One region of the Aminobacter sp. UC22_36 genome, then DNA from elsewhere that is predicted to be linked to it. Evidence: riboswitches for the same ligand, from Rfam matches in the RefSeq annotation. Region 1 holds a riboswitch; the other holds the start of a gene.
What was found. Region 1 has a riboswitch for S-adenosylmethionine ahead of ACHMW7_RS25320 (O-succinylhomoserine sulfhydrylase). Riboswitches for the same ligand answer to the same signal wherever they lie in the genome.
Positions count from the first base shown of each region.

Region 2: it holds a riboswitch for S-adenosylmethionine, as region 1 does, so the genes downstream of both, metA (homoserine O-succinyltransferase) here and ACHMW7_RS25320 (O-succinylhomoserine sulfhydrylase) in region 1, are expected to answer to the same signal.

Region 1 covers NZ_CP171996.1:4,468,982-4,483,667, forward strand. Annotated here, with positions in the region: gene ACHMW7_RS25300 (glycosyltransferase) at 1-1,737, shown strand, start outside; tRNA gene ACHMW7_RS25305 (tRNA-Gly) at 1,835-1,908, shown strand; gene ACHMW7_RS25310 (ABC transporter substrate-binding protein) at 2,043-2,825, opposite strand; gene ACHMW7_RS25315 (2'-deoxycytidine 5'-triphosphate deaminase) at 2,933-4,021, opposite strand; SAM riboswitch at 4,163-4,240, shown strand; gene ACHMW7_RS25320 (O-succinylhomoserine sulfhydrylase) at 4,281-5,474, shown strand; gene ACHMW7_RS25325 (DUF6454 family protein) at 5,529-6,461, opposite strand; gene apaG (Co2+/Mg2+ efflux protein ApaG) at 6,652-7,044, shown strand; gene ACHMW7_RS25335 (Hsp33 family molecular chaperone) at 7,105-8,097, opposite strand; gene argF (ornithine carbamoyltransferase) at 8,207-9,124, opposite strand; partial or broken gene ACHMW7_RS25345 (aspartate aminotransferase family protein) at 9,140-10,334, opposite strand; gene ACHMW7_RS25350 (GcrA family cell cycle regulator) at 10,688-11,206, shown strand; gene ACHMW7_RS25355 (magnesium and cobalt transport protein CorA) at 11,317-12,330, opposite strand; partial or broken gene phoU (phosphate signaling complex protein PhoU) at 12,419-13,145, opposite strand; gene ACHMW7_RS25365 (SdpI family protein) at 13,303-13,953, opposite strand; gene ACHMW7_RS25370 (autorepressor SdpR family transcription factor) at 13,950-14,219, opposite strand; gene ACHMW7_RS25375 (ATP-binding protein) at 14,360-14,686, opposite strand, start outside.
Region 2 covers NZ_CP171996.1:1,113,661-1,128,346, reverse strand. Annotated here, with positions in the region: gene ACHMW7_RS08630 (lysophospholipid acyltransferase family protein) at 53-844, shown strand; gene ACHMW7_RS08625 (bifunctional transcriptional activator/DNA repair enzyme AdaA) at 852-1,907, opposite strand; gene ACHMW7_RS08620 (gamma-glutamylcyclotransferase) at 1,976-2,500, opposite strand; gene ACHMW7_RS08615 (DUF2125 domain-containing protein) at 2,557-3,555, shown strand; partial or broken gene ACHMW7_RS08610 (EthD family reductase) at 3,620-3,935, opposite strand; partial or broken gene ACHMW7_RS08605 (hypothetical protein) at 3,988-4,491, opposite strand; gene ACHMW7_RS08600 (prephenate/arogenate dehydrogenase family protein) at 4,545-5,480, opposite strand; gene hisC (histidinol-phosphate transaminase) at 5,484-6,596, opposite strand; SAM riboswitch at 6,750-6,827, shown strand; gene metA (homoserine O-succinyltransferase) at 6,877-7,800, shown strand; gene ACHMW7_RS08585 (dipeptide ABC transporter ATP-binding protein) at 8,288-10,312, opposite strand; gene ACHMW7_RS08580 (ABC transporter permease) at 10,315-11,202, opposite strand; gene ACHMW7_RS08575 (ABC transporter permease) at 11,199-12,152, opposite strand; gene ACHMW7_RS08570 (dimethylsulfonioproprionate lyase family protein) at 12,149-12,820, opposite strand; gene ACHMW7_RS08565 (ABC transporter substrate-binding protein) at 12,890-14,281, opposite strand; gene ACHMW7_RS08560 (LysR substrate-binding domain-containing protein) at 14,529-14,686, shown strand, end outside.

The DNA of each region.
Region 1 (14,686 bases):
TCGGACGAGCCTGTGAAGGTTCTGGAAATCGGTTCGTTCGAAGGCCGCTCGGCGGTGTTTTTCCTGCAGTTCCTGCCAAACTGTCACCTCACCTGCATCGACACATTCGAAGGCAGTATCGAGCACAAAACAGTCGGTGCGCGCCATCACACCGACATGGCCGACGTCGAGGCCCGTTTTGACGCCAACACGCGGCCATTTGCCCATCGGCTCGAAAAGCTGAAGGCCTTCTCGATCGACGCCTTGTCGGAGTTGCAGCGCGCAGCCCGGCGTTTCGACATCGTCTATGTCGATGGCGACCATCACGCGGCAGCCGCCTTCGCCGATGCCCAGCAAAGCTGGGACCTGCTTGTGTCAGGCGGCATCATGATCCTCGACGACTATCAATGGCAGCCCACCAAGCCCGCGACCGAGCGCCCGAAAGCTGGCATCGACGCCTTTCTCCTAGCCAGGGCCGGAGAGTACGAGTTCCTGCACCAGGACTACCAGGTGATCATCCGCAAGACCCGAGCTCCGGATCCGCATGCGGGGTCTGATTTCACCATCGGCGGACGCAGCGTCAACGAACTGTCAGGCGCGGCGATCAAGCCGCCGCTGGTCAGCTTCGTCGTCATCTCCTGGAATTATGCCCGCTACGTCGGCGCCACGATCGACTCCATCAAGGCGCAGGACTACGCGAATTTCGAGTGCCTGGTCATCGACAACGGCTCAACCGACGACAGTGCCGAGGTGATTGCCAGGCATGTCGCTGGCGACAGCCGCTTCACGGTCGAGAACCTGCCGGAAAACCTGGGCCAGCTCGGCGCGGCCTTCTGGTCGCTGGACAAGATCAAGGGCGGCTTTGTCACCTTCGTCGACGCCGACGATGTGCTGCTGTCGACCTACGCTTCAATGCATGTCCAGGCTCACTTGGCGCTTCGGCAGAGCGTTGCCTTCACATCCTCGAGCGTCGCGGAGATGGACGCGCTCGGAAACATCCTGGCCGCCGCCGGCGGCAGCGTCACCATCAACAGCCAGACACGAAACTTGCACCCCGAGGCGTCAACACTGCGCCTGCCGACTGTCTCGCACCAGGTATTCCAGCATCTGTCCGCGCGGACAGTGCTTGTCCCGAAGTCGGCGACCGGCTGGCACTGGAGCCCTGGCACGGCAAACATGTATCGTGCATCTCAACTGCGGCTGGTCCGGCGCGGCGGCGAGCCCAGATATATGCGTTCGGCGGACGGCTACTTCAACTTCATGTGCCATGGATTTGGCGGCAGCGCGCTCATCGATATCGTCCTGTCGGGCTACAGGTTACACGGCGAAAACGCGTTCTCGAACCATGAAAGCTCACCTTGGCTTCGGTCTGGAACACCGGAGTACTATCGGCTCGCCCACGAAGCGACGCTGACGGACATCGATTTTCTCATGGCCAACGCAGTCAGATATGTCTGGATGCTCGACGGTGGCTTCTGGTCAGTGCTGGACCTCATCACCCGCGAAACACCCAAACGGCTGCGCAGGTTCTACGGCGACCCAAAGGTGTTCGAGATATTCTTGGCCAACGCGCCAAAGCTCGCAGTCCAGTTCCGTTCGCGCGTATTCTGCCGCGAAATCCTCGCGCGCTACTCCGGCAGCCAGGCCCGCAAGATCCTGCGCGCCGGCTTCGGCGGCAAGCTCAAGCCACGTGCCTATGGCGAGATGGCGCTGTCCCGGCTCCGGAGAGCACGCGCGATACTGCAGAAACGAAAATAGCAGCGTTCAGCCAGAGCATCGAATTGCGTGCGCGGTCGCGTGGACACCTCGTTTCCCGATTGCCGTTCAGCAACGCTGATGCTAACCAGATGCCCGCGCGGGTATGATGTAATGGTAGCCTGTCAGCTTCCCAAGCTGAACGCGCGGGTTCGATTCCCGCTACCCGCTCCAGCTTTTCCAAAAAGACATTGCGCCTCATCTGAACATCGCCGGGGCTGGCGGTTTTACAGCCAGTCTTACGGTACCCCAGAAACAAAAAAGGCCGGACGCAAAGCGCGCCCGGCCTGGTTTCTCAGCCTTTACCCTCAATCGGCGCCGTAGATGTCGAAGTCGAAATACTTGGCGTTGATCTTGGCGTAGGTGCCGTCCTTGACGATGGCGTCGATGGCCGCGTTGAGCTTATCGCGCAGGGCCTCATTGCCCAGATGCACGGCAATGCCGGTCTCGGACTCGGTGCCCTTGAGATCGCCGATCATCTTGCAGCAATCCTGGCCGGTGGTCTTCATCCAGTCGACCAGCACGAACTTGTCGGCCACAACCGCATCGAGACGGCCGTTGGTCAGGTCGGCCACGGCCTCATCCTGCGTCGGATAGAGCTTCACGTCGGCGCCTGCCTTGGCGTAGTGGTCCTCGGCATAGATGCTCTGGGTGGTCGACGCCTGGGCGCCCACCGTCTTGCCCTTGAGCGCATCAGGCTCCGGCGAGGTCAGGTCGGAGGTCTTTGCCGCGATCAGCGCCAGCGGCGTTGTGTAGTACTTGTTGGTGAACAGCACCTGCTTCTTGCGCTCGTCGGTGATGGTCATCGAGGCAACGATGGCGTCGAACTTGCCACCCTGCAGCGCCGGGATGATGCCGTCCCAATCCTGGGCGGCGATCTCGCACTCGACTTTCATCTGGGCGCACAGCGCGTTGGCGACATCGACGTCGAAGCCGATCAGCTTGCCGTCGGCGGTCAGGCTGTTGAAGGGCGGGTAAGCACCTTCGGTGGCGATCTTAAGTTTTGCGGCATCCTGCGCCCAAGTTGCGCCAGCGGTCGACAACAGCGCTGCCAGCGACGCAGCGCATGCGAATTTCCACGAAATCTGCATGGTCCTCTCCATTTGCCAGGCGCCCTTATGCGAGCGTCCTGGCTCCAGCCAAGCACAGCGGCCGGAAATGGACAAGCAGACTGAGGTCTGCGCACCATGACGTAAGGTCAGTCCATGCGAAAATGCTTGGAAAGCTTCAGCCCCTGGGCCTGGTAGTTGGAACCGAGATCAGTGCCATAGAGCGCCTTGGGGCGCGCCAGCATATGCTCGTAGACCAGGCGGCCGACGACCTGGCCGTGCTCGAGGATGAAGGGGACTTCGTGGCTGCGCACCTCGAGCACGGCGCGGCTGCCGGTGCCGCCAGCGCTGGAATGGCCAAAACCGGGATCGAAGAAGCCGGCATAGTGGACGCGGAATTCGCCAACCAACGGATCGAACGGCGTCATCTCGGCAGCGTAGAGCGGCGGCACATGCACCGCCTCGCGCGAGACCAGGATGTAGAACTCGTCGGGATCGAGCACCAGTTCCTCGGCACCGTGATTGTAGATCGGCTCCCAGAAATCGACGACCTTCTGGGCGGCGCGCTTGTCGACGTCGACGAGGCCGGTGTGGTGCTTGCCGCGGTAGCCGACAATGCTGCCCGGCGCACCGGCAAGGTCGATGGAGAGCGCTATGCCGCCGCCTGAAATGTTCGGCGGGTCGATGGCCACCAGACGGTCGGACAGATGCAGCGCATGCAATTCGGCTTCTGACAGCAGCGCATTGCCCTTGCGGAAACGGATCTGCGACAGGCGCGAGCCCTTGCGCGCGACGATCGGGAAGGTGCGCGGGCTGACTTCGAGATAGAGCGGGCCGGCATAGCCGGCGGGGATCTTGTCGAACTCCTGGCCGCGGTCGGTCATCACGCGGGTGAAGATGTCAAGGCGGCCGGTCGAGCTCTTCGGGTTGGCCGAGGCCGAAATCTCGGCCGGCAGCGCGAGGCTTTCGAGCAGCGGCACGATATAGACACAGCCTGTTTCCAGCACCGCACCGTTGGTCAGGTCGATCTCGTGCAGCTTGAGCCGGTCGAGCTTTTCCGAGACCAGCGAATTGGGGCCCGGCAGGAAGCTGGCGCGGGTGCGGAATGCCGTTGCGCCCAGCCTGAGATCCAGGCTCGCCGGCTGGATCTGGCCGACGTCGAGCGGCGGCGCCGTGAGCGCGCCCGACGCAAACAGCGCCGCGATATCCTGGTCCGGAAGTATGCCCGACTGCCGCAATTGCCTCACTCCTCTGCAGCGCCACCAGCCCAAATGGTGAGCCAAGGCCGCTGGATCCCGACCATGTTCGGGGTCATGTGCGTGGCCCAAAACGTTTAGTCGACCCCGCGATTGACGCAAGCAGGCTGCGGGTCTAAAGGACATTTATCCCGTGGTGATTTGGCCGGTCGGCTTGCAGCCACGTTAAACAAGTCGCTAAAGGGCCGTCGATGGACCGGTTGCGACTTCGCGACCGGTTTTTTTGTATTTGGATTTGGCTATGAGCTCCGAAAAGCAGCGTAACTGGAAACCCCAGACCACCCTCGTCCATGGCGGAACCCTCCGCTCCGGCTTCGGCGAAACCTCGGAATCGATCTTCCTCACCCAAGGCTATGTCTATGACAGCGCCGAAAGTGCCGAAGCCCGCTTCAAAGGAGAGAGCCCGGGTTTCATCTATTCGCGCTACGCCAACCCCACCGTCGACATGTTCGAAAAGCGCATGTGCGCGCTCGAGGGCGCGGAAGACGCACGCGCCACGGCCTCGGGCATGGCAGCGGTCACGGCCGCCATCCTGTGCGGCCTGAAAGCCGGCGACCATATCGTTGCCGCCCGCGCGCTGTTCGGCTCCTGCCGCTGGGTGGTCGAGACGCTGGCGCCGAAATACGGCATCGAGGCGACGCTGGTTGACGGTACGCTGATCGAGAACTGGGAAAAGGCGGTCCAGCCCAACACCAAGCTGTTTTTCCTGGAAAGCCCGACCAACCCGACGCTCGAAGTCGTCGACATTGCAGCGGTCGCAGCCCTTGCCAATTCGATCGGCGCGCGGCTTGTCGTCGACAACGTCTTCGCCACCCCGATGCAGCAGAAGCCACTCGAACTCGGCGCCCATATCGTTGTCTATTCGGCGACCAAGCACATTGACGGCCAGGGCCGCTGCCTCGGCGGCGTGATCCTGTCGGACAAGAAGTGGATCGACGAGAATCTGCACGACTATTTCCGCCACACCGGTCCGAGCCTGTCGCCTTTCAACGCCTGGACGCTGCTCAAGGGCCTCGAAACCCTGCCACTGCGCGTGCGCCAGCAGACCGAGTCCGCCGGCAAGATCGCCGACTTCCTGGCCGAAAGTCCTGAAGTGTCGCGCCTGATCTATCCGGGCCGGGCCGACCACCCGCAGGCCGACATCGTCAAGAAGCAGATGTCGGGCGGTTCGACCTTGATCTGCTTCGACGTCAAGGGCGGCAAGAAGGCGGCCTTCGCCTTCGAAAACGCGCTCAATATCATCCTGATCTCGAACAATCTCGGCGACTCGAAGAGCCTGATCACCCATCCGGCGACGACGACGCACAAGAACCTCACCGACGAGGCTCGCGCCGAACTCGGTATCGACGACGGCACACTGCGCCTGTCGGTCGGCCTGGAAGACGCCGACGACCTGCTCAACGACATCGGCGATGCGTTGAAGGCGGCCCGCTAAGCCTACAGATGTACGGCGCTCCGCATGCCGGAGCGCCGCCCGCCTCAATCCGTCTTACGGCAGCTTGGTTTCGTAGACGTAGAGCTTGGTCTCGTTGTCTTCCGGGGCCGCCGTCAGGCGCAGGCCCGTCTCGGTCTTTTCGATCAGCACCGGATTGCCGGCGATCGACTTGCCTTTTTCCGTCCAGATCTGGATCGGCATCTGAAACAGCGGGCGGCCATCCTTGAGATCGACTGTTTCGATGCCGCCGAGGCGGAAGACCTGCCCGTCAGGACCCGGGCGGTATTCGGTGAGGCCGGTGCAGACGGCCTGGCCCGGCTTGGCCAGCGCGCAATCCTGATAGTCGATGTAGTGCGAGGGATTGAGCGTGCGTGTCTTCTCCGGGTCGAGCGCCGCATCCGGCACCGTCAGATCCTCCGTGACCTTCCAGTTGTAGAAGCGGCGCGACCCCCAGCTGACGGCGTGCAGCATGCCGTTTTCGGGATCGGAGACGATACCGCCAATGTGGTCGGGGAAACGGAAGACTTCGGTCGCCTCCAGGGTTTCCGGATCGACGCGGTAGATGATCGACTTGCTGTTCGGCCGGTATTCAGCCACCGGCACCCACAGCCAGCGACCGTCATAGTCGATGCCGCCCGGATGGTAGATCGCACCGTCGCCGAGCTTGACCTGGCCGACAAGCTTGCCGCTTGCATCGAGCTTGAACAGATGGCCGGCACCCTTGCCCTCGTCGCGGTCGAGCCCGTTCTGCGGTGCCTCGAACTTCTTGGTCCGTTCGATGATCTCGACGGACGACATGAACAGCGCATCGCCGACACGCGCGAAGCCCTGGGGGTGGAAGGTGTCGAACTCCAGCCTGGGAGATTTGACCAGCTGCCACTCGGTGCCCCTGGTCAGCTTTTCGATGCCGCTTGCCAGATCGTTCGCATGGGCAACTGTGCCGGCAAGGCAGGCCGAGGCGAAAAGAAGGGCGATGAGACGTTTCATGGCTGAGATTCCTTGTCGTTGGATGACGCAGAAACTGGCCTTGTGGCATGACAGCGGGGTGACGCCGATGCGTCGTTGACGTGAAATCCGCCACAGCCTCATCACAATTGGTGTGAATTCGTCTAACGCCAGTTGACCCGCCGCCCTGCGCGGCGGACTCTGTCGTCGTGCAGGCCAAGGAGCGCAGCATATGTATCGCGCAATCACCCGCAACATCGCGGTCGAGGTCGAGCCGTTTTACCTGGAGGAGCGTTCCGAGCCCTCGGAAAACCGCTATGTCTGGGGCTATCGCGTCACCATCGAAAACAACTCGGACGAGTTCGTCCAGCTTTTGGCGCGCTACTGGCACATCACCGACGCCACTGGCCGGGTCGAGGAAGTCCAGGGCCCAGGCGTCGTCGGCGACCAGCCAGAACTCAATCCAGGCGACAGCTATCAATATGCGTCGGGCTGCCCGCTCTCAACGCCATCGGGAATCATGGTCGGGCGCTACACCATGCGCACCGAAGCAGGCGAGATGTTCGACATCGCCATTCCCGCCTTTTCACTGGATCTACCCGGCGCGCGTCACAGGCTGAACTAGAGCATGAGCCCGAAAACCGGGCGCCGGTTTTCAAGGCCGTGCTCCGGTAGCCAGATGGAGTTACTGGACCGGTGCGAACTCGGCGGGATCGAACTCGTAGGACTTGGAGCAGAACTCGCAAGCGACCCGGATAACGCCGTCTTCGACGCTCTCGGTGATTTCCTCGGCCGTGAAGCCCTGCAGGATACCCTTGATCTTCTGGCTCGAGCACGAGCATTCGTCGGCAACACGCACACCCTCGTAGACGACTGCGCCATGTTCGTGAAACAGGCGGTAGAGAAGCCGCTCGGTGCCAACTGTCGGGTCGATCAACTCGGTCGGCTCGATGGTTCCGACCAGCGCCAGGAGTTCCTGCCAGGAATTGTCGTCGGGGTGTGCTGCCACATCGCGCTCGTCGCCGTCGCCGCCATGGATGTCGGCCACGCGCCGGCGCTCGGGTGAGTCAGGCAGGAACTGCGCCAGAAGGCCACCGGCGCGCCAATGCTCGCGCGGGCCGCCTTCGGCCGGAAGCACAAGCTTTGCCACCGAAAGCCTTACCTCGGTCGGGATCTGCTCCGACTGGCGGAAATAGGCGCGCGCCGCCTCTTCGAGCGTGATGCCGTTGAGCTCGACGATGCCCTGGTAGCGTGTGGTGTGCTCGCCCTGGTCAATGGTCAGCGCCAGGACGCCGCTGCCCAGAAGGTCTTCGGGCGCGGTCATGCCGGCCTCGATCGCCGCATCGACCCGGTCGGCATCGTAGCGCGCATAGGCGCGCAGCGAATGCGGCGTGGTGAAATCGGCGACCAGCATGTCCACCGGCCCGTCGGTGCGGGTCTGGAAGATGAACTTGCCTTCGAACTTCAACGATGTACCGAGCAGCACCGTGACCACGCAGGCCTCGGCCAGAAGCCTGGCCACCGGTTCCGGATAGTCGTGCCGTTCAAGAATCTGGTCGAGCAGCGGGCCAAGCTGGACGGTGCGGCCGCGCACGTCGAGCGGCTCCACCGCGAATGGAACAACATGGTCGTCACCGGCGAACCCATATTCGCCGAGCTTGCGTTCGATCTCAGCCACTGGAACTTATCCCGTAAAATGGTTTCCGCGACCTATCGGCCTGCCGAGGGTCGCAGAATAACGTGCAAATGTGTGATCCCGCACCAGATAGGAGCGGCTGATCAGGCATTCAAGCGCCCAGGCACCAGGCGAGCACGGCCTTCTGGGCGTGGAGCCGGTTTTCCGCCTCGTCGAAGACCACCGAGTTGGGGCCGTCGATGACCTCGTCAGTCACTTCCTCGCCGCGATGGGCCGGCAGGCAGTGCATGAACAGGGCGTCGGGCTTGGCGTGCTTCATCAGGTCGGCATTGACCTGATAGGGCAGGAACACGTTGTGGCCGCGGGCGCGATGCTCCTGGCCCATCGACACCCAGCAGTCGGTGACGATCGCATCGACGTTGCGCACCGCATCCTCGGCCGAACGGGTGATCATGACCTTGCCGCCATTGGCGCGCGACCAGTCGATGTACTTCTCTTCCGGTTCGCTGCCTTCAGGCACCGCGATATTGACATTGAAGCTGAAGCGGGCCGAGGCCTCGAGCAGCGAATGCAGCACGTTGTTGCCGTCGCCGGTCCAGGCAAAGGTCTTGCCGCGCACCGGCCCGCGATGTTCCTCGAACGTCAGGATGTCGGCCATCAGCTGGCACGGGTGGGTGTCGTCGGTCAGGCCGTTGATGACGGGAATGGTCGCGTTTTCGGTCAGCTCGATCAGCCGGTCATGCGCCGTGGTACGGATCATGATCGCATCGACATAGCGCGACAGCACCTTGGCGGTGTCGGCGATCGACTCCGAACGACCAAGCTGCATCTCGGTGCCGGTCAGCATGATGGTTTCGCCGCCGAGCTGGCGCATGCCGACGTCGAACGAGATGCGCGTGCGGGTCGACGGCTTGTCGAAGATCATTGCCAGCACCTTGCCCTCCAGCGGCTTCGATCGTTCGCCGGCTTTCAGGCGCGCCTTGCGTGCCGCCGCGTCGTCGAAAATCCCGCGAAGGTCGCTCCCGGAAAGTGCCGAGAGGTCGGTGAAATGGCGAATCCCGCTGGTCATGTAACTTCCTTGGGTTCAGCCGCCGCTGGCGGCGGCCTTGGAGAGGCTGGCAGCTCCGGCGCGAACGCGCGCTAGCGCCTCTTGGATGTCCGCGTCGCTGGTCGTCAGCGGCGGCAGCAGGCGGATCACATTGTCGCCCGCCGGCACCGCAAGCAGCTTCTGGTCACGCAACGCCATGTTCACCTTGGTGTTGGGCATGGTGCATTTGAGACCAAGCATCAGGCCGGAGCCACGGATGCCTTCGATCACGTCGGGGAATTCGTCGGCGACGGCGGCGAGACCCTGCTTGATCAGCAGCGCCTTGCGGCTAACTTCGTCAAGGAAGCCTTCTTCGAGTACGACGTCGAGCACGGCGTTGCCGACCGCCATGGCGAGCGGATTGCCGCCAAAGGTCGTGCCATGGACGCCAGCGGTCATCGCGCTGGCAGCCTCTTCGGTGGCAAGGCAGGCGCCCATCGGGAAACCGCCGCCGATGCCCTTGGCGATCGCCATCAGGTCGGGATTCACGCCGGCCCATTCATGGGCAAACAGCTTGCCGGTCCGGCCGATGCCGCACTGGACCTCATCGAAAATCAGCAGCAGGCCGTGCTTGTCGCACAGCTGGCGCAGGCGCTTCAGCGACTGCGTCGGGGAACGGGCGGATGCCGCCTTCGCCCTGCACGGGCTCGAGCAGGATCGCCGCCGTCTCGGGGCCGATCAGCTTCTCTGCCGCATCGATGTCATCGAAGGCGACCTGATCGAAGCCTTCGACCTTCGGACCGAAACCCTCGAGGTATTTGGCCTGGCCGCCGGCGGCGATGGTCGCCAGCGTACGGCCGTGGAAGGCGCCCTCGAAGGTGATGACGCGGTAGCGCTCGGGATGGCCGTTGACATACTGGTAGCGGCGGGCGGTCTTGATCGCGCATTCGAGCGCTTCCGCACCGGAATTGGTGAAGAAGATGCGGTCGGCGAAGGAGTTCTCGGCAAGGCGCTCGCCCAGCCGGCTCTGGCCGGGGATCTGGTACAGGTTGGAGACGTGCCACAGCTTGGCGGCCTGTTCGGTCAGCGCCTCGACGAGATGCGGATGGCTGTGGCCCAACGAATTGACCGCGATGCCACCAGCAAAATCGAGATATCGCTCGCCGTTCTCGGTGATCAGCCAAGAGCCCTCACCTCGCTCGAAAGCCAAAGGTGCACGAGCAAACGTCTCGAAAAGCGCCGATCCGCTCATTATATGTCTCTCCGAACCCGGAAAAAATCAAAAAGCCGCCTCAGAGCGGCGGCCTGCGGCTATATCAGGTTTTTCTGCCATGAAGTCAACGAAAACGTCGCTTAGGGCGATGCAATCCAACCCACTCGTTGCCATGTAGCCACGTTACGTCGGCAAGTTGGGGAAAACCGTAAAAACCGAATCGCAAAGCCCCCGCGACTCTTGTCACGGACTCGGCGCATCGGTAATTGTAATTGAGAAATAACTAGATTTCGTGCGGCGGACATATTCACCGAATAGATGTGGTGTCCACCCGGCTTGCCGGGACGGAAAACGATTCCGAATTCTGCGCGTTAAATCAGGAGCACTGTCTCATGAACTGGACTGACGAGCGGGTCGAACTTCTCAGGAAATTGTGGTCTGAAGGTCTGAGCGCGAGCCAGATTGCAGCACAATTGGGTGGCGTGAGCCGCAATGCCGTCATCGGCAAGGTTCACCGCCTGAAGCTGTCGAGCCGCGGCCGCGCCACGGCGGCACCGGCGCGCCAAAAGAAGACGACGCAGGCAACGACCGCGACCAAATCGGTGCAGCGCACCGTGACCGCAACGCGTACCGTGACCGCCAGCATCGGCGCCACGGCGCTGCAGGCGCAGTTCGACGTCGAGCCGGTTGCACGGCACTACATCCGCCCGGTGGAGAATGTCGTGGTGCCGATCTCGCGCCGCCTGCAACTGGTCCAGCTCAGCGAGCGGACCTGCAAATGGCCGAACGGCGATCCGCTGAGCGAAGACTTCAGCTTCTGCGGCAACGAAGCCGGCGAGAGCGGGCCTTATTGCGGCTACCACTCGAAGATCGCCTTCCAGCCGGCTTCGGAGCGTCGCCGCTCGCGCTGAGCGAATAGCGAATAGCGAATAGCGAATAGTACAAATTGGAAGGGCCTCGGATCGCAAGTGTTCCGGGGCCCTTTCTCTATTCGCTACTCACTATTCGCTATTTCGCCCTTTCACAGCCAACCGTTCTTCTTGAACCGCCAATAGAGGATCGAGCAGATGGTCACGATAGCCACCAGCACGGTCGGATAGCCGTATTCGAAATGCAGCTCCGGCATGTCGTTGAAGTTCATGCCGTAGATGCCGGCGAGCGCGGTCGGCACCGCCAGGATCGCCGCCCAGGAGGCCAGCTTCTTGGCGATTGCGGTTTCCTGGCTCTGCCCGACCAGCAGGCTCGCCTCGAAGGCAAAGGCCAGCACCTCGCGCAGATTGTCGACCTTCTCCAGCACCGTGCGGATGTGGTCGGTGACGTCACGAAACAACGGATGCATCGCCGGGCGCAATTGCGGCAGATCGGCGCTGGTCAGGCGGCGGCAGACCTCGACAAGCGGTCCCGCGGCATTGCGCAGGCGCAGCAGGTCGCGGCGCAGCATATAGAGCCGCTCGATGTCCTTCGACGTCATCGGCCTAGCCAGCACGCCGTCCTCGATGACATCGACCTCCTCTTCGATCTGCTCAAGCACCGGCATGTAGTTGTCGACGATGAAATCGAGGATCGCGTAGAGAATGAAGTCTTCGCCCTTGGCCAGCGCCGACGGGCAGGATTCCCAGTGCTGGCGGACCGCCGCATAGGACGTAGAGACGCCGTGGCGGACGCTGACGATGTAGCCCTTGCCGACGAACATGTGCGTTTCGCCGAAATTGACCCGGCCCTGCACCAGCTGGGCCGTGCGCGCGACGATGAACAGCGCATCGCCATATTGCTCGATCTTCGGGCGCTGGTGGGGGTGCTCGGCATCCTCGATGGCGAGGTCGTGCAGGTTGAACTGTCGCTGCACCCTGAGCAGCAACTCGCGGTCCGGCTCCAACAGGCCGATCCAGACGACGTGGCCTTCCTTGGCCGCCCAGTTGCCGGCTTCTTCAATGGGGATATCGGCGATGCGGCGGCCGCCGAAATAGACGCTGGACGCGACGACGCCGCCTTCCAGCTCGGGGTCCTTGTCGAACTTCCTGGCAAGTTCGGTCATACTGCACCCCTGCGAAGCTTGAGCCTCGCCTGATCAGATCGTCAGTCTAAACCTTCCACGGCGCAGGCAGAAGCCCGTTTGCCCGGGCTCATCCAGCCTTGCCTTCGCCCGACAACGTCACGCGATGGCTCTTGTCTTCCTTCGGCCGTTCGGGCGGCATCTGTTCGCCGGTGACGATGTAGTAGATCGTCTCGGCAATGTTGGTGGCATGGTCGCCGATGCGCTCGATGTTCTTGGCGACAAAACAGCAGGTGCGTGCACGGCGTGATGTTGCGCGGATCTTCCATCATGTAGGTCAAAAGCTCGCGGAACAGCGAGGTGTACATGGCGTCGATCTGCTCATCGCGATCACGCACGAAGCCGATGCGCTCGACCGAGCGCGAGGCATAGACGTCGAGCACTTCCTTGAGCTGGGTCAGCGCCAATTCCGCCAGCGCCTCAAGGCCGCGGAACAGGCTGTTCGGCTGCCGACCTTCGGCCACCGCCGATACACGCTTGGCGATGTTCTTGCCGAGATCGCCGACGCGTTCGAGGTCGGCCGAGATGCGGATCGCGCCGATGATTTCGCGCAGGTCGGTGGCCATCGGCTGGCGCCTGGCGATGATCAGGATCGCCTTGTCGTCGATCTCGCGCTGGGCTTCGTCGAGCACGACGTCGTCCTGGATCACCCTTTGGCCAAGAGCCGGGTCGGCATTGACGAGTGCGGCGATCGCCTGGTCGACCATGCGCTCGGCCTGGCCGCCCATCGCGGCGATCTTCCTCGCCAGGAACTTCAGTTCGTCGTCGTAGGCACTGACAATGTGTTGTGACTGCATGGCCGAATTTTCTTTCGTCGGTCCCCGTTCGGGAATCGTGATCCTGAATCTAGCGCTTTACGCTAGCCGCATGACGGAAAAAAGAAACCGCAGAAGCATTTAGCGAAATCCGCATTGGCAGCGCCGCCAATATACAATTTTGCCGGCTTCGGCGCGATCACCGCGTGCGATGGGCCAGCCGATAGCTGTAAAAACTGCCGACTACGAGCGGCACCAGGAAGGCTGCAAGCAGCGCAACGATCAGCCAGGTCGGGTGCTGAACCACTATTGCGCAAGCGACGAGCACGATACCGCCGGCAACGAACAACATGCCGGTGAGCCGTTGCGTGGCACGCCAGAGGGCGGGGTCGTTCATGATCCATGGCAAGCGCACGCCGGCGATGGCATTGGGCTGCGTCTTGGGCATGATATTGCCCAGCAGCATCAGCATGACGCCGAGGGACAGCGTGATGACGCGCACCATCTGGTCGGGATAACCAAGGCCGATCAGGACAATCGAGCCCTGGATCGCCAGCATCAGCCCCGTCATGGCCGGTATGAGCGTCGCAAAGGCATGCTTGCTCGACGCCATTTGCTCCGGGGCCACGCGGCCGCCAATGAAAGCGAGCAGCAGCGACAACGCTACCACTGCCGCCGGCGCCAAAAGCAGGGCCGTGTTGCGCGGCCAGAACGCGTCTGGTTCACCGCTCGGCCCCCAGTGGATCGGCAACAGCATCTCGGCTGGCACCAGTAGATAGCCGGCGAGCGTGACGGCGACGAGGGCCGCGACAAGCGCGAGGTTGACGCGCGAAAACAAAGCCTGGTTCATGTTTCCTGGTCCTTCAGGCTGAGAAGCCCAGACAGGGCCTCTTCAAGGATCGACGTGTTGAGATGGTAGATCAGGCTCGTGCCACGCCGTTCGACGGCGACCAGCGCGGCCTCCTTCAATTTGTTGAAATGCACCGACAATGTCGGCTTGGTCAGGTCGAAATGCCGGGCCAGTTCGCCAGCACTCAGCGGCCCGCTCTTGAGCAGCGCCAGGATCTTGCGCCTGACCGGATGTGAAAGAGCCTCGAAGACCGCGTTGATGCCCATCTGGCCACCGCTGATTTGTGTCGAATGGCTTTAATTAGACAATCGTCTAATTAGAGTCAAGACGAATGATTTCAGCACAATGCGTCACCTGCATCCAAGGCTGATGATCGGGCTTGGTTCGTGGCGAGACGGCTCGCCGTTCAGGTGGCGGGAAAATGCACGGTGAAGGCTGCGCCCTCGCCCAGCTTGGAGCGGATCGACAGCCGCGCGCCATGCCGGGTCAGGATGTGCTTGACGATCGACAGGCCGAGGCCGGTGCCTTTCTGGGCGCGGCTGGTCTCGACATCGACGCGGTAGAAACGCTCGGTGACGCGCGGAATATGCTCGTCCGGAATGCCCGGACCGAAATCACGGACGGTGACCTCGAGCTCGGCGTCGCTGCCTTGCCCCGTCCGCTGCATCGTCACCTGCACGCGTCCTCCCGACTGGCCGTACTTGCAGGCGTTTTCGAGCAGGTTCTGGAACAC
Region 2 (14,686 bases), 2.0 Mb from region 1:
GACGGCTTGGTGTAACCAACGGCGAAATCCCGTCCTCAGGCGCTCCTCACCAATGCTCCAAATCCGTTCGCTGGCATTCAACTTCGCCTTTTATGTCAGCCTGATCGTCCAGATGATCCTGTGGACGCCCTATTATTTCCTGTCGCCAAGGCACCGCGCCTGGCTGGTGCCGAAATTCTGGGCGCGTTCGAGCCTGTGGCTGCAGGAAAAGATCGCCGGCACCAAAAGCGAGATCACCGGGCAGGAGAACCTGCCCGAGGGCTCGTTCATCCTGGCGCCCAAGCACCAGTCGTTCTGGGATGCCATCGCCTTCTTCCCCTATCTGCGCGACCCGCTCTACATCCTCAAGCGCGAGCTGATGTGGATCCCGTTCTTCGGCTGGTACATCGCCAAGATGAAGATGATCCCGGTCAACCGCGGCAAGCGCTCGGCGGCACTGAAGGCCGTGGTGGTGGCGACGCGCCGGGAAATGCAGAACGACCGCCAGCTGATCATCTATCCCGAAGGCACCCGCCGTGCCCCGGGCGACGAGCCGGCCTACAAATGGGGCATCGCCGAGCTTTATCAGGCGCTCAACATGCCGGTGGTGCCGGTCGCCCATGTCGCCGGCCTGTACTGGCCGCGCCGCAAGTTCCTGCGCTTCCCCGGCACCATCAAGGCGCGTTTCCTCAAGCCGATCCCGGCGGGGCTGACGCGCGAGGAATTCATGCAGCGCCTGATCTCGGAGACCGAGGCCGCCTGCGACGCATTCCTGATCGAGGCAGCGACCTCGGCGAACCCGCCGCCGATGCCGCCGACGGCCGCCAGGCGGCTGAAGCAACTGGGCATAGAGGTCGCCAGCTAGCGGCCGCTTACGCAGCGGCCATCCGCCGCTCGTGTTCGAGCAGCCAGCGCTTGCGCCACAGGCCACCACCATAACCAGTCAGATCGCCGCTGACCCCGACGACGCGGTGGCATGGGATGACGATGGCGATCGGATTGGCGCCATTGGCGCGACCGACGGCACGCACCGCAGCCGGATTGCCGATCGCTGCGGCAAGGCCGGAATAGGTCGCCGAGATCCCCGCCGGGATGCGCCGCAAGCCATCCCAGACCTGGCGTTCGAAGGCGGTGCCTTGCGGCGCCAGCCGGGTCGCGAACGCAGCCGAATTGCCGGCGAAATAGGCACCGAGTTCGGCTTCGATCTGGTCGATCGGTGGCGCCCGGCCGAAGGCGATGGCCGAGCCGGTGGCAGCCTTGAGCTTGGCGACTTCGCTCGCCAGCGCCTTGCGTTCGAGGAATTCGAGGATGTGCAGCGCATGCTGGTCGGCAATGGCGATCATCGGCCCGATCGGCGTTTCGATCCAGTCGGCTTTGAGCATGGTCTTGCCGCGCAATTTGGCCGGCGCCTCGCCAAGCAGCCTTGTCACCGCGGCGCGAAAACCGCTGCCGGAATCAAAACCCGCCTCGACCTGCGTTTCGAGCACGCTGTCGCCTGATGTCAGCCGTTCCGCCGCCTGCCCCAGCCGGCGCAGCCGCGCCATTTCGAGGAAACTCATGCCGAAGCGGCGCTTGAAGGCACGACGCACCGTCGAGGCATCGAGACCCATGGCAACGATGTCGGCTTCGAGCCAGCGCCGCTCCGGCGTGCGTTCGAGCGCTTCGATAAGCATCGCCACCAATGGCTCCGGCTCGCCTGAGCCCATCATCGGGCGGCAGCGCAGGCAAGGCCGGAAGCCGGCATGCAGGCATTCGGCGGTGGTGTCGAAGAACTGCACATTGTCGCGCTTGGGTTTGCGCGCGGCACAGGTCAGCCGGCAGAAGATGCCGGTCGTGCGCACCCCGACATAGGCAAAGCCGTCATAACCGGCATCACGCGCAATCAGCGCGTCGTAGAGCGTGTCGTCATCGGGGCGTTGGAACAGCATGGCGAATCCTTAGCGCCAATCCGCCTGGCGCGCCGCCGAAAATCGGGCGTCGATATTGCCTGCTGACATCAGGGCTGTTGACTGATGCGCCGCGCCACCTCTTCGAGCCAATGGTCGCGAATGCCGAGCGCCTTGAGATGCGCGACGGTTGTGAGCACATAGTCCTCGTTGCGGCCCGACTGGCCGACAGCACCGGTGACGATTTGTGCGGCATGTGCCGCGTCGAGATTGCCGGCATATTGGTGATGCTTGCGGTCGGCGATGTAGCAGACCGCCTCGACCTTTTCGCCTTGGTCGAGCTGGATCGCCAGCTGGCGTTCGAGATAGACGCTGGTGACCAGTTCGCGCTCGCGCAGATAGGCCAGCACCTCGTCCCTGAGATCGCCGGGCACGCGGAAGGCGAGGCCGACGCAGGAGCCGCCACGGTCGAGGCCGAGCACCAGGCCAGGCCGTTGCTCGGTGCCGCGATGCACCCAGGAGCGGATGCACAAGGAGCGGCGAAAACCCATCAACCGGGCGCGGCGCGTCTCGATATGCGCGAAACCTGGCCGCCACATCAGCGAACCGTAGCCAAAAACCCAAAAATCGCCCATATCGCCAGCCTGTTGGTGATCGCGGTGAACATCACCGCGTTAGCGAGAGCCCAAGCATGCCGTCAAGTCAGCAACCAAGACCGAATTCCAGCCGCCGCTTCTTCTGGCTCGGTGTTTTCATCGTGCTTTTGTTCGGCGGCTACAGCGCCGGCTGGTTCTGGTTCGCCGGCAAGGCCGAAAGCGAAGTGCGCAAGGCGATCGCCGGCGTCAACCGCGACGGCGTGTCGCTCGAATGCGCCAACCCTGAGATCAAGGGTTTTCCGTTCCGCATCGGCCTGTTCTGCGACCGCCTCGACTATGAGGATTCGGGGCGCAGGATTTCGGCCAGTGCCGGCAATTTCCGCACCGCCGCCCAGGTCTACCAGCCGATGCACTCGGTGCTCGAGATCGACGGGCCGCTCAGGATCACCGCGCCCGACCTGCCGCAGTTGCAGTTCAACTGGGAGCTGTTGCATGCCAGCGCCCGCATCGCCCGGCCCCTGCCCGAGCGGATCTCGGTCGAGACCAAGATGCTTTCAGCTCAGGCGGCATTCATCGACGGCGTCGCCAAGCCTTTGTTCACCGCTGAGGCAACACAGACGCATCTGCGCCCCAACGGCGCCAATATCGATCTTGCCGGCACCTTCACCGGCCTCCAGATCGACCCGCAGGCGATCGGCGGGCGCACCTTGCCCAGGCTCGACGGCAGCGCCGACACCACGCTCAACAATGGCGTTGCCCTTGTCGCAAGCCAACAGCCGGCCTTGCGTGGCCAGTCGGGCACCATTCGCTCGCTGACGCTGACCTCGGGCGGCACGACGGGCGTCGCACTCAGCGGCCCATGGTCGGTCGCCGAGGACGGGCTGGTCGACGCCGACCTCAAGGTGACGATCCAGAACCCGCGCGAACTGTCGCGCATCCTGTCGGAGGTCATGCCCGAGCAGAAAAAGCAGTTCGAGACCGCATTTACCGGCCTCGCTCTGCTCGGCGACGCGCCGACCCTGCCGCTCAAGATCGTCAAGGGCAAGGCGACGCTGGGCTTCATTCCGCTGGGCATGGTGCCGGCGGTGGATTAGGGGATTAGGGGAATAAGGCAGTAGGGCAGTATGTGAACAAGCACCCTGCTGCCCTAGGCTACGCCTAGCCTTCAACGACTTCGCTGATCTGCACGATAGGGGCGATGTCAGTATAGTTGGCGACATCAGCGGCGATCTCCGCGCGGTGGGGGACCCAACGCCTCCTGGAATGTCGCCAGGTCAGGCGAGTAGACGTGGCACGCCGCGACGAACTCCGGCGCGCTTCCAGCTTCGCGACCCGCAAGGCCCTTATCGATCTCGTAGCGCAGGCAGGCATCGCCGAGCCGTTCCTGGAGCAGTGGCATATGGCGGGTGCGGTAGTAGTCGTGATCGAACTTCGAACCGCCATCGGCGCGATAGTAGACACTCATCTTGATCATGGTCTGGCTCCTGCCTGAACGCCTCTGCGAGCATTCGAGTAGCCTTCCTAGCTCACCGACCAGTAAAGCGCATCCAGATTTTGGCTGAAGCGAGCTTGACGAGAGCAAGGTAGTTTTCGCTATGCTTTTCAAAGCGGTGGCGACGGCGCGGAAGTGCTTGGGTTTGCTGAAGAAGCGTTCGACGAGGTCACAGTACCGATAGAGGAAGGCGCTGAATACGGCGGGCGGCGTTTGCGGCCGGGCATCGGCTTGATGTTGGCCCATGCGCGCGCGGCCATCTCTCGGCAAGGCATCACCGTCTTAGGCGCGATCGGCAAGCAGCACGTCGCCGCCGCCGAGCGTATCGAGCATGCCGGCGGCGCTCCGTAGCGCTCGGGAATGTCCGTCCACGGCGAGCCGGTCCGAACACGGCCAGCCGGTTCGAACACGGCCAGCCGGTTCGAAGACGCCAGTCATCAACCCGAGGCACCCCGCGCGGCTTGTTCGGGCGCAGCGGTCCGATCACTCGAAATCCGTCAACTCGTAGCCAGGCTGGCCCATCAGCAGCTCCCTTCAAGGAGCTTGAATCAGAACCGTGCAGCTACCCCGGCAGTTTATCAGTGCGCGACCTTAGCTCTTCACCGGATGCTCGATCGCCTCGCGGCCGAAGTTCGGCACGTCGACTTCCTGGCCGGCGTCGATGATCGAGCGACGAATGGCGCGGGTGCGGGTGAACATCTCAAACAGCTTGTCGCCGTCGCCCCAGCGGATCGCCCGCTGCAGCGACGCCAGGTCTTCGGAAAAGCGCGCCAGCATTTCCAGGATCGCATCCTTGTTGTGCAGGCACACATCGCGCCACATCGTCGGATCGGAGGCGGCGAGACGGGTGAAGTCGCGGAAACCCGACGCCGAATATTTGATCACTTCCGACTTGGTCACCGACTCCAGATCGTCGGCGGTGCCGACGATGTTGTAGGCGATGATGTGCGGCAGATGCGAAACGATGGCCAGCGTCATGTCGTGATGCTCGGGGTCCATCGTGTCGATGTTGGAGCCGCAGCGGCGCCAGAACGCCGACAGCTTTTCAAGCGCTGCCGGATCGGTATCGGGCAGCGGCGTGAAGATGCACCAGCGGTTCTCGAACAGCTCGGCAAAGCCTGCATCGGGGCCCGACTTCTCGGTACCGGCGAGCGGGTGGCCGGGGATGAAATGCACGCCTTGCCGAATGAAGGGCGCCATCTGGGCGATGACCGAGGCCTTGGTCGAGCCGACATCGGTGAGGATGGCGCCCGGCTTGAGCGCCGAAGCGATGTCGGCGGCAACAGCGCCCGACGAGCCGACCGGCACCGAAACGATGATGAGGTCGGCATCCTTGACCGCCAGCTTGGCGTCGGTCGCATAGCTGTCGCCGAGGCCAAGTTCCTCGGCACGCGCCAGCGTCGCTGCGCTGCGCGTCGAAATGGCGATGTGGCGGGCCAGGCCCTCGCGCCGGATGACCCGGGCGAGCGAGGAGCCGATCAGGCCGATGCCGATCAGGGCGATCTTTTCAAACAGAGGGTCTGACATGGGTCAACTTTTCAGGAATTCGGTGAGTGCGGCAATGACGCCGCGATTGGCCTCTTCGGTGCCGATGGTCATGCGCAGCGCATTGGGAAAACCGTAGCCGGTGACCCTGCGCAGGATATAGCCGCGCGCGCTGAGATAGTCGTCGGCGGCAGCGGCCGCGTGCTTGGCCTCATCGGGGAAGTGGACCAGCAGGAAGTTGCCGACCGAGGGCGTGACGCGCAGGCCGAGTTTTTCGAACTCGGCGACCAGCCATTCCGCCCATTTGGCGTTGTGCGCCACCGTGCGCTCGACATGGCCGCGGTCTTCCATCGCCGCGACGCCGGCTTCGATCGCCGCCGCATTGACGTTGAAGGGACCACGCATGCGCTCGAGCACGTCGATGATGTGCGCCGGCGCGTAGATCCAGCCGATGCGCATGCCGCCCAGGCCGTGGATCTTGGAGAAGGTGCGCGTCATGACGACGTTTTCGTTGGCCGCGACCAGCTCGACGCCCGACTCGTAGTCGTTGCGGCGGACATATTCGGCATAGGCCGCATCGAGCACCAGCAGCACGTTCCTGGGCAGGGCGGCATGCAGGCGGCGCACTTCCTCGAACGGCAGATAGGTGCCGGTCGGGTTGTTCGGGTTGGCGAGGAAGACGATCTTGGTCTTCGGCGTCAGCGCCGCGATGATGTTGTCGACGCTGGCCTTCTCGGCATCTTCCTTGGCAACGACCGGTGTGGCACCGGCGGCCTGGGTGTAGATCTTGTAGACCATGAAGCCGTGCTCGGTGTAGACGGCCTCGTCGCCCGGCGAGAGATAGCTCTGCGACAACAGGCCCAGCACCTCGTCGGAGCCGTTCGAGCACAGGATGTTGGCAGGGTTGAGCCCATGGGTCGCGGCGATCGCCTGCCTCAGGCGTGACGCCGACCCGTCGGGATAATACTCCATCTTATGCGAAAGCTTCTGGACCGCCTCGATCGCATGCGGCGACGCCCCGAGCGGATTTTCGTTCGACGACAGCTTGTGGACCTTGGCGACGCCTGCCGGAGCTGTGCTCTTGCCCGGCACATAGGCGGCGATGTCCATGATGCCGGCGCGGGGTTCGGGGCGAATCTGCTCGGGTGCCTTGGTCATTTCGAAATATCCTGGATTGGCGCCTCCGATCGGAGGCCGCAGCGGAAATACCGCCCAGGGCGTATAATGTCGAGGAAAACCGGCTGGCAAGGCCGCCCTGGCGCCCCATTTGAGTCGCTGTTGACGCAATCGGTACTCGGGCGTAAGAGCAGGTCATAGACCCGTGGTGATTTGGCCGGTCGGCTTGCAGCCACGTTAAACAAGTCGCTAAAGGGCCGTTTGCGATCCGTAAACCGGCTTTGCGACAGCAATGCCGGTTTTGTTTTTTGGAGTTCGCACAGTGCCGATCAAGATCCCCGATCAGCTGCCCGCCCGTGAAGTGCTTGTCAAAGAGGGCGTGTCCATCATGGACGAGCAGACCGCTTTGCGTCAGGACATCCGTCCGCTGCAGATCGGCCTGCTCAACCTGATGCCCAACAAGGTCAGGACGGAAACCCAGATCGCCCGGCTGATCGGCGCCAGCCCGCTGCAGGTCGAGCTGACCCTGGTGCGTATCGGCACCCACAAGGCCAAGAACACCTCCGAAGACCACCTGATCGCCTTCTACCAGACCTGGGAAGAGGTCAGGCATCGCAAGTTCGACGGCTTCATCATCACCGGTGCGCCCATTGAACTGCTGCCCTTCGAGGACGTCACCTACTGGGACGAACTCAAGCAGATCATGGACTGGACGACGACCAACGTGCATTCGCCGTTCTTCATCTGCTGGGGCGCGATGGCAGCCGCCTGGCATTTCCACCGTGTCCCCAAGCACACGCTGGAAGACAAGGCGTTCGGCGTCTACCGCCACAACAACAACGCGCCGGCATCGCCTTACCTCGCCGGCTTCTCCGACGACTTCGCCATCCCGGTGTCGCGCTGGACCGAGGTCCGCGCCGAAGACATCCCTCAGGGTTCAGGCCTCGAACTTTTGATGGAATCGGAAGAGACCGGACCGAGCCTGCTTTCCGAAGAAGCCGGCAACCGGCTCTACATGTTCAACCACATCGAATACGACTCGACCTCGCTCAAGGAAGAATATGATCGCGATGTCGCGGCCGGGGTGACCATCGCCGTGCCGCATGAATATTACCCCAATGACGACCCGCAGCGTAAGCCGCTCAACCGCTGGCGCTCGCACGCCCATCTTTTGTTCGGCAACTGGATCAACCGGGTCTACCAGACCACGGCGTTTGATCTGGAGAACATCGGCACGAAGCGCTAGCCGCTGCCATCGCGACCGCGCCCGACACCGGGCGCGGTCCCTTGACGCCCTGCTGGCCCTCGAAACCCTTCGTCTGCAGGCGGCGGTGGACATGCCGTCATCGATATTCCTGTGGCCGTCGAGAACACGCACAACATCGACAAGCAAACGGAATGATCCGATCGAGCACGCGCCAGTGGCCTGACGCTTGGCACCCGACGCTTAGGGCAGGTCAGAGTGGGTTTTGGAGCCGAGACACGGTAAGCGGCCGTTCGGTCTTCCAAGCTGTTTGGCAACTTTGCGCCCCTGAGCCGACGTCCGGCACCGCAAACAAGGCTGTCGCGTTTGGCTGGAACCTTGAACCGAGCGTCGCCACGCGCTAACCGGTCGCGGACCAGGGGTACTCTCCCCCTAGGTGTTCCAGTGATGAGCTCGATACCCACTCAAGGTACTGCCTGGACCCTTTCGCCTAGCCGGTGCCTTCCTGGTCAGGGCAATCCTAGCCCAATTAAGTTTCAACGCTCAAGGGCTTCAGACCTTGCCGAACTGCACGAGTTGCCAGTTCGTCGACCGGAATGTGGCAGCGGATATAGCCGCTGCCGGTTTGGCGAACCGGCGGCCGCGTCTCGGCGCAGTTGCGTCCGACCTGGCGGGGACAGCGGCCGACGAGCGGGCAGCCGATGCCCGGCACCGCCCGCGACGTCGGAATGGCGGGGGGATGGGGGACGTAGTGATCCTTGCTGAGGCCGGGCGCGGCGTCGAGCAGCATTTCGGTATAGGGGTGGAGCGGATCGCCGAGCAGCGTGCCGGTATCGGCCAATTGCATGATCTCACCGCGATAGAGCACTGCAACCCGATCGGCGAGCTTCTGCACGACGGCGAGGTCGTGTGAGATGAAGAGCATCGCAACCGCTTGCCTTTCCTTGAGGGAGCGCAGCATCTCGACGATCCTGGCCTGCACCGAGACGTCGAGTGCTGACAGGATTTCATCGCAGATCAGTAGTTTGGGATTGACCAGCAGCGCGCGGGCGATGGCAATGCGTTGGCGCTCGCCGCCAGAAAGCTGGTCGGGAAACCGGTTGAGATAACCCGCGTGCAGGCCAACGTCGTCCAACACGGCCGCGAGAGCCACCTCGTTTGTCTCGATCCCGAAATGATCCAGCGGGCGTGCGAGGATTGCCCGGATACTGCGACGGGGGTTCAGGGACGCGTCCGGGTTCTGGAAGATGTACTGGATCTGGCGCAATTGCTCGACCGAGCGGCTTTTCAGCGCCGGGGCCAACAGGTCGCCGTCCAGGCTGACCGATCCCGACTGTGGCGGCAGGCGACCGCTGATTGCGCGCGCAATCGTCGATTTGCCGCTGCCGGATTCCCCAACGAGCGCGACCACCTCACCGGCGCGCAATTCGAGCTCGATATCGCGCACGACGGGAGGGATCGACTTTCGGAGGAACCTGTCGAAAATACCGGGCTTTCGATAAGACAGGTTCAAGTCGGTGACCGAAAGCAGCCTGTCGTGTCTGGTGGTTGCTTCGACGCCCCGACATGGCTTTGCAGCCGGCGTTTGCGGCACCGCGGCTTCTTGCCATTTCATGCAGGCAACGGATCGCACATTGCCGACCGGCTGCAGAACCTGCGGCGTGGTGCGACACGGCCCGGATGCGAAATCACAGCGTGGTTCGAATTTGCAGCCGGTGGAGATCTGGTCTCGCCGCAGCACGCCGCGCAGGCCCCGCGCCTGCCTGTCGGTTCCATCGACGGTCGGGATCGAGGCGATGAGCCCGCGGGAATAGGGATGGGCAGGCGCGGCTAACAACTCGTTGCAGGGCGCGACCTCGACGAGTTGGCCCGCATACATGACGCCCACCCGGTCGGCGATCTGGGCGAGCAGCGCCAGATCGTGCGTAACGTACAGCATGGCCATGCCGATGCAGGCTCGAAGATCGCAGAGAAGCTGGATTATCTGGCGCTGGGTGGTGACGTCGAGGCCGGTGGTCGGCTCGTCGAGTACGAGCAGGTCCGGATTACAGGCGACGGCCATGGCGATTGCCACGCGTTGCTGCTGGCCGCCGGAGAGTTCGTGCGGGTAGCGATGACCCACGTCGGGCAGGCCGACCAGAGCAAAGAGTTCGACGACGCGGCGCTCCATGCTTATGCCGTCAGGCAGTGCCCGGTGCGTTGCGATCATTTCGCGGATCTGCGAGCCGACCCGCATGCCCGGGCTGAGAGAGGTTGTCGGATTCTGCGGAACGAGCGCGATACGGTTGCCGCGCAGGCGTGTTAGTGCCGAGGTATCAAGCTTGAGCAGATCCATGCCGTCGAACACTACCTCGCCGGTCTGAACCAGGCTGTTGATGGTGCCGTAGCCAAGCAGGCGGTAAGCGACAGTGGATTTGCCGCAGCCGGATTCACCAACGAGCCCGAAGGCTTCACCGCGGGCGATCTCGAAGGAAACGTCCTGCACCACGTTGGTCCAGCCGGCTTTCCCACCATAGGCGATGTTGAGATTGCGGACTTCGATGAGCTTTTTCATGTTCACGCTCCCGCCACGGGCCGCTGGCCAAGCATGCGCGAGAGGCCATCGGTGAACAGGTTAAAGCCGATGACGAGGGATGCGAGGCCCAAGCCGGGCCCGAACACGGTCACTGGAGAGGCGATCAGGAGATTGCGGTTTTCGCTGATCATGAGGCCCCATTCCGGCGTCGGTGGGCGAATGCCGAATCCGAGGAAGCCGAGCGCTCCAATGAGGATCGGGGCATAGCTAAGGCGCAATGAGAACTCGACGAGAAGCACGTTGGCTGCATTGGGAAGGATTTCGCGGAAGACGATGGACCATGTGCCTTCGCCACGCAGTTCTGCCACCGCGACATACTCACGCGTCGCTATTTCCATGGCGGCCGCGCGCGCGATGCGGGCTATGCGCGGGGCATAGACCAGGCCGACGACGAGCACGATCAACACTGGCTCCCCGGCAAGTGCCGGGCCTGCGGCGATGATCATCACCAGCGCAAGTGCCAGAAAGGGGATGCTGATCATTGCTTCGACGATGCGCTGGGCAATCTCGTCGAACCAGCCGCCTACATAGCCCGAAAGCAGGCCCAGAGTGGTGCCGGCGACCATGCCCAGGATCGTGCCTGCAAAAGCGAGCAAAAGCACGATATGTGCGCCGTGCATGAAACGGCTGAAGACGTCGCGGCCGATTTGGTCAAGGCCCATCGGATGCTGAAAGGATGCGCCCGAGAGCGGCAGTCCCGCTCCCATTTCGGCAAAGCCATAAGGGGTCCAGAAACAACCGACGATGGCGAAGAGCACATGGGCGGCGAGGATGACCGCACCAACCTTGAACGGGCCGGGTGCGGCATGCCAGCGCTCGGCACTGGACCGGGCGAACCGCATCGAGGGATTGGATGTGATCGTGGTCATCGGCTTGTCCTGAGGCGTGGTTGGAGCAGGACAGCCAGGACGTCGGCCACCAGATTGGCAACGACATAGACGGCAGCACTGATCATCACAGTCGCCTTGATCAACGGAACATCGCGCAGTTGCAGCGCATCAATCAGCAGCGTGCCGAAGCCGGGATAGGAAAACACCCGCTCGACGATCACGACGCCGCCAATCAGGAAGCCGAGATTGAGTGCGGTGACATTGAGCGCCGGCACGATGGCGTTCGGCAGGGCATGTCGGAAGAGCACGGTGCGCGGGCGCAGGCCCTTGAGTTCTGCGAGGCGCACATAGTCGGAGCGCAGCACCTCGATGAGGCTGTCGCGCAAGACGCGGATGGCATAGACCGCCATCATGATGGCGAGCGTGACGGCGGGCAGGACCATGGCGCGCAGCGTCTCCTGCCAGGTGCTGGCCTCCGAGATCGTCGCCAGAGCAGGCAGGATCGGCATCGCAACTGCAAAGACGAAGAGCAGGATCGTGGCGAGCAGGAAATCCGGCAGCGACAGCAGAATGAGCGTGATGACCGAGATGACGTGGTCGACGAGCTTGCCGCGGTTCGTGGCCTGGATGATTGCGGGAACAAGCGCAAGCACGAGATAGATTGCAAAGGCAAAGAGCGAAAGCAGCAGAGTATTGGCGATGCGGGGAGCGAGAACATCGGCGATCGGGCGGCCGGTGGCGATCGACACGCCGAGATCGCCGCGCAGGAAGTCGCCGAGCCAGTGGAAATACCGGATGGGGGCAGACTGGTCGAGATGAAGCTGGCCGCGCAGAACTTCCAGTGCCTTGGCGGTGGCATCGCGGCCGAGGATACGGGTGGCGACGTCGCCAGGAAGCGCCTCGAGGATCAGGAAGATCAGGATCGACACGAGAAGCAGCGTCAGGGCCGAAAACATGATTCGGCCGGCGAGGAGGCGAAAAACGCTCATGTCACATCCAACCCCACGGAAGTGGGGGCGGCATCCGCCGTCACGGCATCGGGTATGAAAGCCGCATCGGTCTCGAGGTCGCCCTCCCATACATAAAGAAGCACAAGAGGCCGCTCCTCCGAAAGCGTGGCATGGGGCAGCCATGACGGGTGGTGGATGATTTCGTCGATGCCCCGCCTGGTCCAGTCCGCTTCGCCCGCCCGCCAGTAGGAAGGGCCGGTGACGGTGTAGTAGAGTTCATCGGCCGGGTGATGATGTAGCGGATAGTGGGTTCTTGGCCCCAGGAACATCAACCCGAAGGCGATATCAGGGTCCTTGATCAGCGCCGGCGGTCCGCCATCAGGGCCGCAGATGACGCCATAGCCGTAGTTCTCGCCGAAATCGTTGCTAGGCGGGTTGGCGAGATAGCTCTGGCTGCGGGTCACGTGGATTGCCGGCAGCAGGGCGGCGAGCGCCTGGGCAATCGGCGACTGTGCCGCATGGCATGCCAGTTCTGCCTCGCAGGCTGCCTGTATCGGTACGCGACCCGGTAAAGCCTCGTTCATCGGAGGCAATCGTTCCGCAAGCTGGCGCAGCCGGGTGGCGTGGGATTGCGATACGCTTCGCGCATCTCGATCGAGCGCGTCGGCAAAGCGTGTGAGAAAAGTGATAAGAGCGGAAGTCGTCATACAGCTATCCTCTTCCACGGGGCGACCTGCCCCGTGGATGCGAATGTCCTGGGAGGAAGAGAGTGCGCCTTACCGGCTGCAGGTCAGCTCGGCATAGTCGATGCGGTTTACGTCGACATTCGGCTGATAGCCTGCGCAGCCCTTGCGCAAACCTGCGACAACGGATGTGAAGACTGGCAGGATCATGCCGCCTTCGTCGGCGACCACCCGCTGGGCTTCGCGGTAGAGGTCATTGCGCGCCTTTTCATCTGCTGTCTGGCCTGCCTTGACGACAAGCGCGTCGAAATCGTCGCGTTGCCAATGCGTTTCGTTCCACTCGGACTTGCTGCTCAGCGATAGCGTCAGAGCTTCGGCCGGCGGGCGGGCGCTGGTGTAGGAGACGACAGCCGGCTTCTTCAGCCAGATCGTATCCCAGTAGCCTTCGGCCGGTGAGGTGATGACGTTGACGCGAATGCCGGCTGGTGCGGCCATCTGGGCATAAACTTGCGCAAGCAGCATCATGCCGGGATAGGAATCTGAGGTGTAGAGATCGAAATCGATGCCGTCGGGATGGCCGGCCTCGGCGAGCAGGGCTGCTGCCTTTTCGATATCCGCTGTCTTTGCGGGTGTGCCGAGGCCGAGCGGCGAGGAGAGCGGGATCGGCGTATCGGCACCTACTTCTCCGTAGCCGAGCAGCACGGTATCCAGGATCTTCTGGCGGTCCATCACCAGTTTCATCGCCTCGCGGACCTTGAGGTTGTCGAAGGGCGGCGTGTCTGTCCACACCGCCAGATACAGAGACGTTGCGCCCGGTGTTGCCACCAGCTCAACGGCAGGATTGTCTTTTAGCGTGACAAGGCTTGCAGGATCTACCGTCAGCGACAGGTCGACCGTGCCTGACAGCAGCGCCGAAAGACGCGAAGTCGGCTCCAGGCTGGTGGTGATCTCCAGGCATTCCGCCTTCGGCAGGCCGGCGCGCCAGTAATTGCCGTTGCGGCGCATGACGCGTACCGCGCCGTTGACAGTGAACGTTTCCTGCATGAAGGGGCCGGTGCCGTTGCCGTTGACGCGCAAGTCTTCCGATTTGGCGCCCTCCGGCACCATCAGCGCGTATTTGGTCGCGATCAGCATCGGCAGTTCGACCACGGGCTGCTTCACCTTGAAGCGCACCGTATGGTCGTCGACGGCGGTGATGCCATTCGGGTCCAGGAAAGCGAGAGTGGAAAAGCCGCCCGGCGAGACGGCGGGATCGAGCAGGCGGCGATAGGAATAGACCACGTCCTTGGCATCGAAATCGGAGCCGTCGTGGAATTTTACGCCCTGCCGCAAGTGAAATGTCCATTCCGTCGCGTCGGCATTGGATTCCCAGGATTCGGCCAGCGCCGGCACCGGCTGCATGGTGTTGTTGCGGTCGACCAGCGGCTCGTAGATGGCGCGGATATGGTAGACGCTGTCCGTGCCGATGAGGGCGGCCGGATCCATGGTTTGTTTTTCGCCGTCAGACTCATAGCCGAGCACACGAACGCAGCCTTCTTGCGCAAAAGCCACCGTTGCCGAAAGCGAACAGGCCGCCATTGTCACGGCTAAAGCCGTGCTTTTCAGAAGGTGATCCTTCATTTTCTGGTTCCCCATTTTTGGTTTTGTTGGACGAGTATGAAAATGGGTCCGGCGCCTTGCAAACGATTAGAAATCAAGTCTACATGAGAAGAATTCATGTGGATTTGCGAGAATGGTCCGGCGCATCTTGCCTCCCCTGACGACGTTGCGGGCATTCGAGGCGGCGGCGCGGCTGATGAGCTTCAAAGCGGCGGCAGAAGAACTCCGCGTCACGCAATCCGCAATCAGCCATCAGGTCGCTTCGCTGGAGCGATACCTCGGAACGCTGCT